DNA from 4 places in the Micromonospora sp. WMMD736 genome. Region 4 is predicted to be linked to each of the others. Evidence: riboswitches for the same ligand, from Rfam matches in the RefSeq annotation. Region 4 holds a riboswitch; each other region holds the start of a gene.
What was found. A riboswitch is a leader RNA that binds a small molecule or an ion and turns the genes downstream of it on or off. The one in region 4 is predicted to bind cyclic di-AMP.
Positions count from the first base shown of each region.

Region 1: another riboswitch for cyclic di-AMP. It lies ahead of ACN269_RS12095 (coiled-coil domain-containing protein); the one in region 4 lies ahead of ACN269_RS01700 (transglycosylase family protein).
Region 2: another riboswitch for cyclic di-AMP. It lies ahead of ACN269_RS30065 (C39 family peptidase); the one in region 4 lies ahead of ACN269_RS01700 (transglycosylase family protein).
Region 3: another riboswitch for cyclic di-AMP. It lies ahead of ACN269_RS20185 (NlpC/P60 family protein); the one in region 4 lies ahead of ACN269_RS01700 (transglycosylase family protein).

Region 1 covers NZ_JBMHMI010000001.1:2,823,900-2,827,097, reverse strand. The annotation lists gene ACN269_RS12100 (hypothetical protein) at 1-513, opposite strand, end outside; gene ACN269_RS12095 (coiled-coil domain-containing protein) at 606-1,676, opposite strand; cyclic di-AMP (ydaO/yuaA leader) riboswitch at 1,682-1,813, opposite strand; gene ACN269_RS12090 (cation diffusion facilitator family transporter) at 1,926-2,843, opposite strand; gene ACN269_RS12085 (HelD family protein) at 2,952-3,198, opposite strand, start outside.
Region 2 covers NZ_JBMHMI010000001.1:6,610,793-6,613,990, reverse strand. The annotation lists gene ACN269_RS30070 (alpha/beta fold hydrolase) at 1-561, opposite strand, end outside; gene ACN269_RS30065 (C39 family peptidase) at 696-1,544, opposite strand; cyclic di-AMP (ydaO/yuaA leader) riboswitch at 1,778-1,918, opposite strand; gene ACN269_RS30060 (hypothetical protein) at 2,204-2,971, opposite strand; gene ACN269_RS30055 (hypothetical protein) at 3,137-3,198, opposite strand, start outside.
Region 3 covers NZ_JBMHMI010000001.1:4,492,042-4,495,239, reverse strand. The annotation lists gene ACN269_RS20195 (pyridoxamine 5'-phosphate oxidase family protein) at 1-125, opposite strand, end outside; gene dcd (dCTP deaminase) at 203-781, shown strand; gene ACN269_RS20185 (NlpC/P60 family protein) at 864-1,904, opposite strand; cyclic di-AMP (ydaO/yuaA leader) riboswitch at 1,917-2,052, opposite strand; gene ACN269_RS20180 (N-acetylmuramoyl-L-alanine amidase) at 2,286-3,198, shown strand, end outside.
Region 4 covers NZ_JBMHMI010000001.1:434,504-437,701, forward strand. The annotation lists gene ACN269_RS01690 (peptidase inhibitor family I36 protein) at 176-577, shown strand; gene ACN269_RS01695 (peptidoglycan-binding domain-containing protein) at 683-1,171, opposite strand; cyclic di-AMP (ydaO/yuaA leader) riboswitch at 1,442-1,609, shown strand; gene ACN269_RS01700 (transglycosylase family protein) at 1,609-2,274, shown strand; gene ACN269_RS01705 (hypothetical protein) at 2,350-2,706, opposite strand; gene ACN269_RS01710 (DNA polymerase IV) at 2,810-3,198, opposite strand, start outside.

The DNA of each region.
Region 1 (3,198 bases), 2.4 Mb from region 4:
GGCGGGAGAAGGGTGCGTCGTGGCGTGTGCGGCCCTGGGGCGGCGGGCTCGCGCAGGTCGGCGTCCCCAGGGCTTGTACGTCGACAGCACCGTCGCGATGATCATGAGGCTGGTCGACACCGCGGGCGCGATCACCAGGTCGGCGCGCTCCCGCGTGGGTAGGGCGGCACCCAGCGCGCCGGCGTGCCGCAGCTTCGGGGTGAGCAGGAACAGCACCAGCCCGACCATCACCGTCGTGATCACCAGCTTGACCACCACCCACCGGTAGCGCAGCAGGCCCCAGGGGGTGAGCAGCGCGCTGGCGACACCGACGAGCCACACGAGCACGCTCAGCGGCGCGAAGAGCACGGTGCCGACGAGCCCGGCGACGGGGTAGACCACGGCCGGGTCAGCCCCGCGCTGGGCCGCGATGCCGAGGGTGAGCAGCACCAGGTCGGCCCCGAGCCAGCCGAGGGAGGTGACCAGGTGCAGGGTGAGCAGGGCCTTGCGGGCGGTGGGCGCGATTCGCGGCATACCCGAATGCTCCCGGCCCGTCCCGGCGTCGTCGTCCGACCGCCGACGACGTCCGGGGTACGCCCGCTGACGTACCCCGGACGTCGGCCGGGTCAGTACACCGACAGGTGCACGTGGTTGGTGTGGTCGCTGGACGGGTCGCCGTTGCCCCCGCTGTACGCCTTCCAGCCGCTGCTGGGCAGCCAGATCTGCTTGAACCAGATCACGTAGAGCACCGCGAGCCGGTCGGCGTTGCGGATGAAGTACGCCGCCAGGTTGTTGCCGTACGTCTTGTCGCCGCCGGTGGCGACCCCGCCGAAGCCACCCTTCTGCGCGGCGAAATCGCAGGCCCGGCCCTTGGGGTGCTCGCCTGAGCCGCCGTTGCGGTGACAGGAGACGTACCGGGTGAAGCCGGCGGCCTTGGCCTGGTTGAGCGCGTGCAGGGTGCGGGGGGTGATGCAGCCGCTGGCCGGGGTGGGGTCGTTGATGCTGCACGACTCGGACGGCCAGGAGCCGTCGGAGTTGCGGGGGGCGGGCTGGGCGTTGGCGGTGGAGGTGCCGCGGTTGGAGCCGGTGTCGGCGGTGGTGGCGGTGCGTGCCTTGTCGTTGGCGACGGTCAGGGCCCGTTCAGCCTGCTCCTTGCGCTTGGCCATCACCTCGACCTGCTTACGCTGCTCCCGGATCTCGCCGTCGAGGGCGACGCGGGTGCGGTTCGCCTCGTCCCGGGTGGCGTGCAGGTCGCGCAGCACCCGGTCCTCGTTGGCGGCCACCACGTCGAGGGCGGCCGCCCGGTCCATGAACCCCTCGGGGGTGTTGCTGTTGAGCAGAGCCGAGACCGTGCTGAGTCGACCGGTGCGGTACGCCACGCCGGCGATCTCGCCGACCTTGCCGTTGCGGACGGTCATCTCGGCCTCGGTGGTCTTGAGCTTGACCGCGAGCTGTTGCTGCCGCTGGACGGAGGTGTCCAGGGCGCGCTTCGCGTCCAGGTAGCCCTTGCTGGCCGCCTCGAGCTGGGCCCGGAGCGCCGGGGTGCCGCCCTCCTCGTCACCGTCCGGTGCCAGCGCGGCCCGCAGGCCGCCGGGGGGAGCGGCGGTGGCGGCGCCGACCGGGATCGCGACGCCGAGGGTGACCATCATGACGATCAGTGCCGCCAGTCGGGCGGCCAGAGGTCGTGCTGGTGCCACTACGCATGTCCTTCCGTCAGCCGCCGACCGGGTTAGCTGACGGGTTCGGGACGGAAGATCCCTACCGCTGACGCGGATGCACCCCAGGAACGTGGTTCCCCGGTTCGCCCTGTCGGGCGATTAGGCGACGGCCGCCACCGGCGCCGGGAGGCGCCGCCGGGTGGTGGCCGGGACAGAGCCTACCGGTGCTGCTGGGGTCTGTGCAGCCGATGTGACGGACGGTGCGTGTGGCGTGACGGAGTAGCACTCTCACCACTCGACGGAACCGCAGACGCCCGGTGCGGCCCCGGGCTCGATCTGAAGCGTGGCGTGCTCGATGCGGAAGTCGTCCCGCAGGGCGGTACGCGCCGCGGTGAGCACCGCCCCGACCTCCGCGCCGGGCGCCATGGTCAGGTGCGCGGAGGCCACCTCCATGCCCGAGGTGAGCGTCCAGACGTGCAGGTCGTGCACCTCGACCACGCCGGGCACGGCGGCCAGTCGGTCGTGCACGGCGGTGACCTGGAGGTGTTCCGGGGCGGCCTGCACGAGGATGCGTACGGCGGCGCGTCCCAGCCGCCAGGTGCGCGGCAGGATGAACACGCCGATGGCGACCGCGACCAGCGGGTCGGCCCACCACCAGTCGGTGACCGCGATGAGCAGCGCCGCGCCGATGACGCCGAGCGAGCCGAGCAGGTCGCCCAGCACCTCGAGGTAGGCGCCCTGGAGGTTGATGCTCTCCTTGGCGCCGGCGCGCAGCAGCCCGAAGGCGACCACGTTCGCGAGCAGCCCGAGGACGGCCACCGTGAGCATCGGACCGCTCAGCACCTGGTGCGGGTCGCCGAACCGGCCGATCGCCTCGATCACCACGTAGACCGCCACGCCGGAGAGCAGGACGGCGTTGGCCAGCGCGGCGAGCACTTCGAGGCGGTAGAGCCCGAAGGTGCGCTGCGGGTCGCCGGTGGCCCGCCGGGTGGCGGTGATCGCGGCGAGCGCCATGCCGATGCCGAGCACGTCGGTGAACATGTGCCCGGCGTCGGACAGCAGGGCCAGAGAGCCGGTGTGGAAGGCGGCGACCGCCTCGACCACCATCAGGGTGGCGAGCAGTCCGAAGGCCGCCCAGAGCCGTCCCCGATGCTGGTGGGCGGCGTTGGCGACCGACCCGTGGTGGTGGTCATGTCCTGCTCCCACGAAACCCACCCTCCGACGCCGCACCGGACCCGGTCAAATGTATGCTCACATCGCTATGTGTGCAAGTGTAGGGCGAGGGTCCGCCCATGGGCGGCGCCAACGCGACGGTCAGCCGGTCGGGTCGACGGTGGTGAGGCGCTGGGTGGCGCGGGAGAGCGCCACGTAGAGCGTGCGGACGCCGGAGCCCGGATCGGCCCGGATCTCGCCCGGAGCGACCAGCACGACTCCGTCGTACTCCATGCCCTTGGCCTCCAGGCTGGTCACCACCTGCAAGCGCGCCGCGCCGAGCGCGGCGAGCCAACCGGCGACCTCGTCGCGGCGGGTGACCGGCGTGATCACCCCGACCGTGCCGTCG
Region 2 (3,198 bases), 6.2 Mb from region 4:
GTCGGGCGCGCCGACGGCGAACGCGGCGTCGTCCATCGCGAGCCGCCACCGGCCGTCGACCTGACGCAGACCGGCGTCGACCATCGGGTGGTCCGGAGGGACCAGACCGGTGAGGCCGGCGACCCGCAGATACCGGCGGGCGGCCTCGGTGCGGCTGGTGAACCAGCCCACCGGGCGGGCGGCGAGGTCGGCGGCGCGGGCCAGCTCGGCCGGTGTCCAGACGGCCTTGATGCCCAACCCCACCACCGCGTCCACCGGCAGACCGGCGGCGCGGGCCGCCAGCGCCAGGCCGACCACGCCACCGAGCGAGTGTCCGAGCACGACGAGGCGGTCGTCGGAGGTCAGGCCCTGCGCGACCCGCTGGGCGAAACCCTCGAAGGAGTACGACGCCAGCGGCGCCGACCAACCGTGACCGGCCAGATCGGGCGCCAGCCACCGGCCGGGCCAGTGCTGCTCCAGCAGTGACGCCCAGGGCAGCCACACGTCACCCGTCGCCCCCATGCCGTGCAGCAGCAACAGGATCGGCTCACGGCCGGCTTGACCACCCGATTCATCCACCACGGCCGCAGTCTCCCACGGTTCGCGGCCTGGTACGAGAGCCGTTCACCGGCGTCGCGGCCGGGCACCCAGACGCCGCGGGCGCCGACCCCTCGTGGGAGACGGCGCCCGCGGCGTCGTGGGGTGTCGCGCGTTGGTCAGGCGGAGTAACCCCGGGTGGCGATCCAGTTCGCCAGGTCGATGGTGGTGATCCAGTAGGCCGGGTCGGCGGCGTTCGCCGAGTCGGCGATCCGCACGGTACGGCCGTTGTCCTTGTAGCCCACGACGGCGATGTAGTGCCCACCGCCGTAGGAGTGGTAGCCGCCGTTGGTGTCGATGGCGTCGCCGGCGACGTTGGCCACCACGCCCCGACCATCGGTGATCGCCTTGACCACATCGGCCTGCAGACGGTCCATCTGGGCCGGGTTGGGCGTGCCCGCGAACATGCGGGTGCGGTACGGGGAGCCCTTCACCTCGGCGTTGAGCACCCGGGTGGTGTCCTCGGCCGAGTTGGTGCCCATCTCGGTGGTGCCCAGCTCGGCGCCGAGCTCCTCCTGGGTACGGTCGATGCCGCTGGCGCTGAGCGCGTTGCGGGTGGCCGCCGGACCGCAGTTGTAGTAGGTGTTCTGCGCCTCGTAGTCGTAGTCCAGGACCTTCGTCGCGGGCGGCTTGGGCGGCGTCGGCTTCCGGGTCAGGTCCGGGTTGCTCGTGGCCTTCGCGGCGGGGGACGCGGCGCTGGTGGCCGGGGCGGCGGTGCTCGGCGCGGCGCTCGCCGACGGGGCCGCGGCCCGGAGCTCGCCACGGGAGGCGACGGTGTCACTGCGCATCTCGGCGACCGTGGTCGGGGTGCGCGAGCCGGCCGGGGCGTCGTCGGCACCGGCGACCAGGGCGCCGGTGGTGGTGGCGACGACCAGGGCCGCGGCGGAGGCGGCGACGATCTGGTACGGACGCTCGGTCGCGAGGCGACGGAGCTGGCGCTTCAGGGTGTGCTTCACGAGGTCCTCCACGGTTCACAGGGAGAGCGGCACACCGGGGCTCGACCGGTATCCGGGCAGGCGTCAGCGCACGGGCCGTGGCCTGCGGATGATGAGCCGCTCAGGGGAACGCCCGGCGCGGCCGGGCGGAAAGTGCGGTGACCCGGGGGGTCAGCTCACCGTCACGAGGCGGATGAGCGGGGACACCGCTACGCCGTGGAGGCGGCGGAACAAAACGGGGGGCGCGGGATGCTGCACGAGGATGGAACTCCTTCCGTCACCGCCTACCGGGTTAGCTGACGGATTCGGGCGGGAAGATCGCCCTACCGCGGGCCGTGGCTCGCGGATTCACCCCGGACTTACTGTGGGTCCCCGGTTCGTTGATCACGATTGAGCGGGTCGGCGCGGCGTCGCCTCCTGCGATCGGTAACCGCACCGGACGGGACGACAGTACTGGCCGGTCCGAACTCTGCCAACCCATGCCGACCTGCGTAAACATCGATTGGCCCGGCAATTTCTGCGCGTTTTGCCGCTGACGTGACTCGATGGGACATCCGGTCCCGGCGGCACCTGTGGGCGACAACCGGACAGGTCGCCGGGAACGCCGCCACAATCGCGGGCGCAATGGCCGCCGATGATGCCCGCCGCCCGAATTCCCCCGCTGGTGACCCGCCTCACATAACAGATCGGGTTCAACCGGCCCGGGCCGGACGCCAGCGTGCCACCACGGCTGCACGTGACGGCCGTGTCGCCGTCTGCCGGGCGAGTGCCGGGCTCGGCCGCGACCGGACCGCCGCCGCGTACGCCTCCTCGGCGAGGGCGCGCGCCGACTCGGCGGCCACCTCGGCGTCCCGCCAGGCCGACCGCTCCCGCTCGACGGCCGTCCGGTGCTCGGCCAGCCGCGCGTCCCGGATCGCCCGGATGAGCAGCGTCTCCTGCTCGACCGGGTGCCGGCGAGGGTCCCAGCCGCGCCGGTGCCCGAACACGTCGGCGAGTTGCGCCATGGTCAACTCTTCCCGCCAGTGCGCCGCCATGGCGGCACGGTGCAGGTAGCGCTCCCGGGCCGCGTACTCGGCGGGAGTGTGCGGGGTACGCGGTGTCGGCAGCGCCCCGGCGGTGGCGACCCGGCGGGCCGCAGTGTCCGCCTCGTCGTACGCCGTCCAGGCCCGCTGCGCCTCGTCCTGAGCGACCAGCCAGTCAGCGCGCCGCCGCCGGGCGGTCCGCGCCGCCCGGGCGGCGGCCACGGCCACCTCCTCGGCGTACCGGCGCAGGTCGGCGCTCTCGGCGGCGGCCGTCTCGCGGGCGGTGGGGGTCGGCACGTGGCCTTGCTCTGGCGCGTCCCGCTCCGGGCGGGCCACCAGTACGGCGAGGACCGTCAGCGCCAGCAGGAACAGTGCCGACCAGATGGCGGCGGCCTGGGGCACCTCGGTGAGGAACTGGTAGAAGACGACGGTTTCCATGGTCGGCTCCTCGGCATGAGCACGTCAGCGATGGGATGCCGCACGGCGAGGGTGCGGGCGATGTGTCGTCAGGTGCGGTGACCGGGCGCTCAGGTCGGCGGCAGGGCGTGCTGGTCCCGGTGGGAGGATCGCTGGCCGGCGTACGGACCGCCGGCGGGTGACCCGCTAGGCCGGCGGCGCTCGGGGGGCTCGGCTGGCCGAGCCGGCGGCTCGGAGCGACGGCTCAG
Region 3 (3,198 bases), 4.1 Mb from region 4:
CGGGGCCCACCGTCGGCGCGGACCGTGGCCAGATAGCCGAAGCCCGGCCCGTACTGCTGCAGGAGAACGCGGATGCCGTCGGCGAGACGGGGCTCGTCGGCGGCGAAATCGGACCAGGAAGCCATGCGAGCATTCTATCGAACAAATGTACGAGGAGCGACCTCGACACGCTGGTCACCGCCCACCTCGCTATGGTGGTCCGATGCTGCTCTCCGACCGTGACCTGGTCTCCGAGATCAAGGCCGGCACGCTGGGCCTGGAGCCGTTCGAGCCCACCCTGGTCCAACCCTCCAGCATCGACGTACGACTCGACCGGTTGTTCCGGGTCTTCAACAACCATCTCTACACCCACATCGACCCGGCCATGCAGCAGGACGACCTGACCTCGGTGGTCGAGGTGCCGGACGGCGAGCCGTTCGTGCTGCACCCGGGGGAGTTCGTGCTCGCCTCGACGCTGGAGGTGATCTCGCTCGGCGACCAGCTCGCCGGCCGGCTGGAGGGGAAGAGCTCACTGGGCCGCCTCGGCCTGCTCACCCACTCCACCGCCGGGTTCATCGACCCGGGCTTCTCCGGGCACGTCACGCTGGAGCTGTCCAACGTGGCGAACCTGCCGATCACCCTCTGGCCCGGCATGAAGATCGGTCAGCTCTGCATCTTCCGGCTCTCGTCGCCGGCTGAGCACCCGTACGGCTCGGTGGTGTACGGGTCGCGTTACCAGGGTCAGCGGGGGCCGACGCCGAGTCGCTCCTGGCAGAACTGGCGGGCCTGGCCGACGCGTTAGCGGCCGTTCCCAGCCGAGTGCCGGACGACACAGGGCCCGCCGCGAACGGATCGCGACGGGCCCTGACTGCGTCCCGCGTCGGTCAGCCGGGGCGACCGTAGCTGTGGATGGGCCCGTCGTCGGCCCTCTTCATCTTCACCGGCACACCGGCCTGGGAGGCGTGCACCACCCAGCCGTCGCCGACGTACATGCCGACGTGGTGGATGTCGCTGTAGTAGAAGACCAGGTCGCCGGGGCGCAGGTCGCCCTTGCTGACGTTCCTGGTCACCCGGCTCTGCGCGGCGGCGTTGTGCGGAAGCGACACACCGGCCTTCGCCCAGGCGGCCAGCATCAGCCCTGAGCAGTCGTACGAGTTCGGGCCCTCGGCACCCCACACGTACGGCTTGCCGATCTGCGCGCAGGCGAACTTGACCGCGATGCCGGCACCGCCGCCCGGGTAGCTGGCCGGGCAGGGTGCGGGACGCAGCGGACCGCCGCCGCCGTTGCCGTACACCTTGAGGCGCAGCTTCTGTAGCCGGTCGATCTCCTCGTTGATCTGCTTCTTCTTCGCCGCCAACTGGGCCTCGGTGCGGGTCAGTTGGGCCACCATCTCGTCCAGCGGCGCCTTCTGCCGGGCCAGCTCGTTGCGCAGGTCGGCGACCTGACGGACGTCCTCCTGCTGGTTGTGCGCGAAGCGGTCGAGCATTTCGAGCTGACCGACCATCTCGCTCGGCGACCGGCTGCCGAGCATCGTGTTGACGGTCGACAGGTTCTCACCCATGTACGCACGGACGGCCAGCGCGCTGACCTTGTCCATCGCGGCGTCGACCTGACGCTCCAGCGGCGTGATGCGGGCGGCGAGCGCGTCGGCCTGCTTACGCTTGAGGGCCAGGTCGGCGCGGGTCGCGTTGTGCCGCTCGATGATCGGTTCGAGCTTGTTCCAGTCCTCGTCGATCTGTCGTTCGATCTCGGCGACGGACGGGTCGGCGTGGGCCACCGTGGCGCTGCCGGTCAGGACGACGGCGACGCCGACCAGGGCGGCGAGAGCGGTGGTGAAGCGGGACCAGCGTGGACGCGGCACGGTCGACGTCGGGTCGGCCGGAGCCGACCGTCCGGACGACGGCCGCGGGGCTTTAAGGGCCACCGGGTTCCGTACTCCTTCTTCCTGACCGCCTACCGGGTTAGCTGACGGGTTCGGGCGGGAAGTGGGCGCCCTACCGCAGGAACTGCGGATTCACCCCGGGGAACGTGGGTCCCCGGCTCGCTCGCGAGCGACTCGGCGGTGTCGGTCCGTTACCGCCCGGGTGGGCAGACCTGCTACCGGGCCGACGAATGACCAGAGTAGAGACGGCCGTTACCGATCCGCAACCCGTGCGGCCGTGACACTCCGTACCGATTCAAGCGGTCCATCGAGCGGAAGTGAAGGTTTCTTACTGCACGTTTTGAAGCATGGAAAGGTATTGACGCGGACTCCCGGCGGCGCGAAGGTGACCGGACCGATACCAGTTCACATGTAGGGAGTTCGATGAAACGTCCGACCCTGCTCGCCGTCGCGCTCGTCACCGCCACGGCGGCCGTACCGCTACCCGCCGGCCCGGCCGCCGCGGCCCCCGCCGCCGACCGCCAGCAGCAGTACGCCGCCGCGGCGACCGAGTACGGCGTCCCCATCGACGTGCTGCTCGGCGTCTCCTACCTGGAGTCCCGCTGGGACAGCAACGCCGGCACGCCGAGCACCAGCGGGGGCTACGGCCCGATGCACCTGACCGATGCCCGGCACGTGGCCGCCCTACCCCGACGCGGTCACCACGACGCCCCGGGGGAGGACCCGCGCGGCGACGAGTCCCGTCGCGCTCTCGCGCCGGCACCCACCACCGGAGACGCGCCGCCCAGCGCCGCGCTACAGACCGTGGACGCCGCCGCGGCGCTCACCGGCGCCACCCCCGAGGCGTTGCGCACCGACCCGACGACGAACCTCCGGGGTGGGGCGGCGCTGCTGGCCGCGTACCAACGGGAGGTCGGCGCGCCCGTCGGAGTCGGCACCGACCCGGCCACCTGGTACGGCGCGGTGGCCCGCTATGCCGGCGCGGACAGCGCCGATGCCGCGGCGGCCTTCGCCGACGAGGTCTTCACCACGATCGGCGCCGGCGAGACGCGGGTGACCGACGACGGCCAGCGGGTCACGCTGCCGGCCCGGACGGTACGACCCGAGCGGTCCTGGCTGGACCGACTGGGACTGCGGCGACTCGCCCGCCCGGACGGGTTGGAGTGCCCCCGCACCGTGTCCTGCGAGTGGATCCCGGCACCCTACGCGGCGTTCGGCGACGGCGACTACGGCAACCACGACCTGTCCGACCGGCCCGCTCGGCAGAAGATCGAGTACATCGTCATCCACGACACCGAGGCGAGCTGGGCGACCACCCTGCAACTCGTTCAGGACC
Region 4 (3,198 bases):
CCGCTGTACCGCCGGTCGCCCCACCGGCACCCCCGCGACAGCCGGATTGAGGTTCCGGCAGGAATTCGTCGACCTTCCGCGCAGATCATCGTTGGCACAAGGACATCGATCAACGTGATGTCAGCAACTCGACTCACGGCCGGTTCCGGTCGTGACGACACCGGAGGTCATCATCGTGCGAACTGCTCTGCGAAGGCTCACGTCGGCGCTGCTCGGCGTGGTCGCCGTCGGCGCCACACTCGGCGTCGCCCCGAGCCCGGCCCAAGCCAACTACGCCTGCCCGTCGGGTCTGCTCTGCCTGTACTCCGGGGCCAACTTCAGCGGCGACATCTTCCTGCTCGACGGGCCGTACAACTGGTGTAAGGACGTCACGCTGCCCTCGTACTTCCGCAACCAGACTCAGTCGATCATCAACAACCGGCCGTCCGGCACCGTCTCCACCTTCTGGGACAACGCCAACGCCACCGGCCTGCTCGGCTACCAGCACGCCTACGGCTACCGGGCGAACCTGGCGTACGACTCGGCCGCGATCGGGGGGACCTGGAACAAGCGGATCGAGGCGGTCCGGGTCTGCTGATCCGTCGGCTGCGCTGGACGGGGCTCACCAGCGCAGCCGCACCCGTGGGGGCACCGCGGCGCCGGCCGGAGTCACGGGGACTCCGGCCGGCGCCGTGGCTGGCGTTCAGCCCGGGTAGTAGCAGACGTTGGGGATGACCGGGCCGCCGTTGACCCCGAAGATCGCGAAGCCCATGTACGCGCGGGTCTGCGGGCCGTACTCGCCGTCCTCGGCGATGTTCGCGTACACGATGTCTTCGTTGATCTTGTGCTGGGCGTACCGGACGGCCTCGCGGGTCTTCGACCCGTAGTTGCCGTCGAGGGTGAGCGACCGCGAGTAGCAGTTGTTCAGCGCCTCCTGCAACACCAGCACTGCCGAGTTCGAGTGGCCGTAGCTGAGGTAGCAGCTCTTGTTCCCGGTCTGCCAGCCGACGGTCGGCACGTGCATATCCGCCCCGCCCGGGTAGCCGCCGACCCGGTAGAAGGTCAGGCTGGTGCACGGGCTGGCCGCCTGTGCGGCGGCCGGCGTGGACAGGGTCAGGCCCACGCCGGCCAGTACGGCGACGAGGGTGGCCGCGGCGCGGCGGCGGCCGGTGCGACTCTGCTGGAGTGCCATGGGTTCCTCCTGGGTGCGGGGTCCGGGATGGACCCGATGCGCTCTAGAGCATCGCGACCGGCTGTCTACGGTTTCCTGCCCGAACGTCAATTCCACCCGTGGCGGCCGACCTGATCGGAAACGGTCCATCATGGTCGGTGCACAGGTTGGCGTCGTCCGCAACCGCTGGTCGGAGCGCCCCGCGTGAGCCGGTGAACAACTTCACAAGCGGTGGGCGACCGTCCGTGACCGTGCCTACCGTCGGTCGGGTCCGCCACCGTGGACGCCGCGACCGGCAACGCCAAATCCTGCCCCCGGTCGTCGGAAACAGAACCCGGGCAGGAGCGGGGGACCCAGGTTCCTCGGTGCATGTCACCTCGGGGTGAAGCCGCCAACGCGCGGCCGGGCTCCTCGGCCCGAACCCGACAGCTCACCTCGTCGGCGTGGAGGAACGATCCATGACGTCTGCGTACACCCCCCGTCATCGACGGGTCACCACCCGCCGCGTCGCCGTCGGCACCCTGGCGGTCGGCGCGGTCACCGGCGCCGTCGCCCTCTTCGGCCCGGCTGCCCCGGCCCAGGCCGGTGTTAACTGGGACGCGATCGCCCAGTGCGAGTCCGGCGGCAACTGGAAGATCAACACCGGGAACGGCTACTACGGCGGGTTGCAGTTCTCCCAGGGCACCTGGGCCGGCTACGGCGGCACGAAGTACGCCGCCCGCGCGGATCTGGCCAGCCGTGGCGAGCAGATCGCGATCGCCGAGAAGGTGCTCGACGGGCAGGGCATCGGCGCATGGCCGACCTGCGGCCGCAAGGGCGGGTCGTCGGGCGGTTCCTCGACGAAGTCCACCGGGAAGTCGTCGACCACGTCGAGCTCCAAGTCGACGTCCACCTCCAGCAAGGACCGGTCGTCGCACGGCGACCAGCCGGCTACCCGCAGTCATGAGCGGACCACCCCGGCAGCCAGCGGCGACACGTACGTGGTCGCGCCGGGGGACACCCTGTCGGAGATCGCCGAGCGGCACCCCCGCAGCGGCGGCTGGCAGGCCCTGTACGAGCGCAACCGTCAGCTGATTGGCGCGGACCCGGGCCTGATCTTCCCGGGGCAGCGGCTCGCTCTCTGACAGATGCACAGACGAACGCTCGGCCGGGTCACCGGCCGAGCGTTCGTTCGTCTGGCGCTGTGCTCGTCTGACGGGTCACGCCGCCGAGGCGGCCGTCCGCCCCTCGCGGCGGGCCATCGGGTCGCTGTTCCAGCCCCAGCGCTGCGCCGGCGCGGCCGCCTCGGCCGGCCAACCGGTGCCGGCCCCGCCACCGTCGATGGTCATCTCGACCGAGTCGGGGGTGCTGCGGGCCAGTCGCACCGACTGCTCGGCGGTCGTACGCGCCGCACACGGCCAGGACTGGCCGGCACACTGGAGGTTGCGGCAGCGACCCTCGTCGTCGGCCTCGTGGGCGTCGAGCACGTCGACCGCGAGCTGCCAGAGCAGCGGGTCGGTCACGTCGTCCGGGCGTTCGGCGCGACGGCTCGGTCGGTTGCTGGTCTCGTCGGACATGGGCCCCCCTCGTCAGGCTTTCCCCTCAAGACTTCACCTGCGTGCGGTCGGCTAAACCGCCGACCTGCTGTGATGTGTCTCCGGTCGCAGCAACCGGGACGCTCTAGTCCGGCAATAGTGGCATCTCGACCCCGGGAGCGCGGCCGAGCAGCACCGCCCGGGTCAGCGCCGTCGAGCCGAAGCGGTCGCGGACCGCGTCCACGGCGGCGTCCAGGTCGGCCCCGGTGTCGGCCTGGAACGGCAGCTCCGGCTGCACCGGGTTGTCGTCCAGGTTGCCCACCGAGACGCCGAGCAGGGTGACACCACGTCGTTCGATCTCCGGCAGGGCGGCCCGCAGCAGCGTCCGGGCGGCGGCGAGCAGCCCGGTGGTGTCCGCGGTCGCCTTGCGTACGGTGTGCGAGCGGGTGACGCGGGTGTAGTCGCCGAAGCGTAGCCGCAGCACCACGGTGCGTCCGGATCGTCCGGCCGCCCGCATCCGTCGGGTGACCCGGT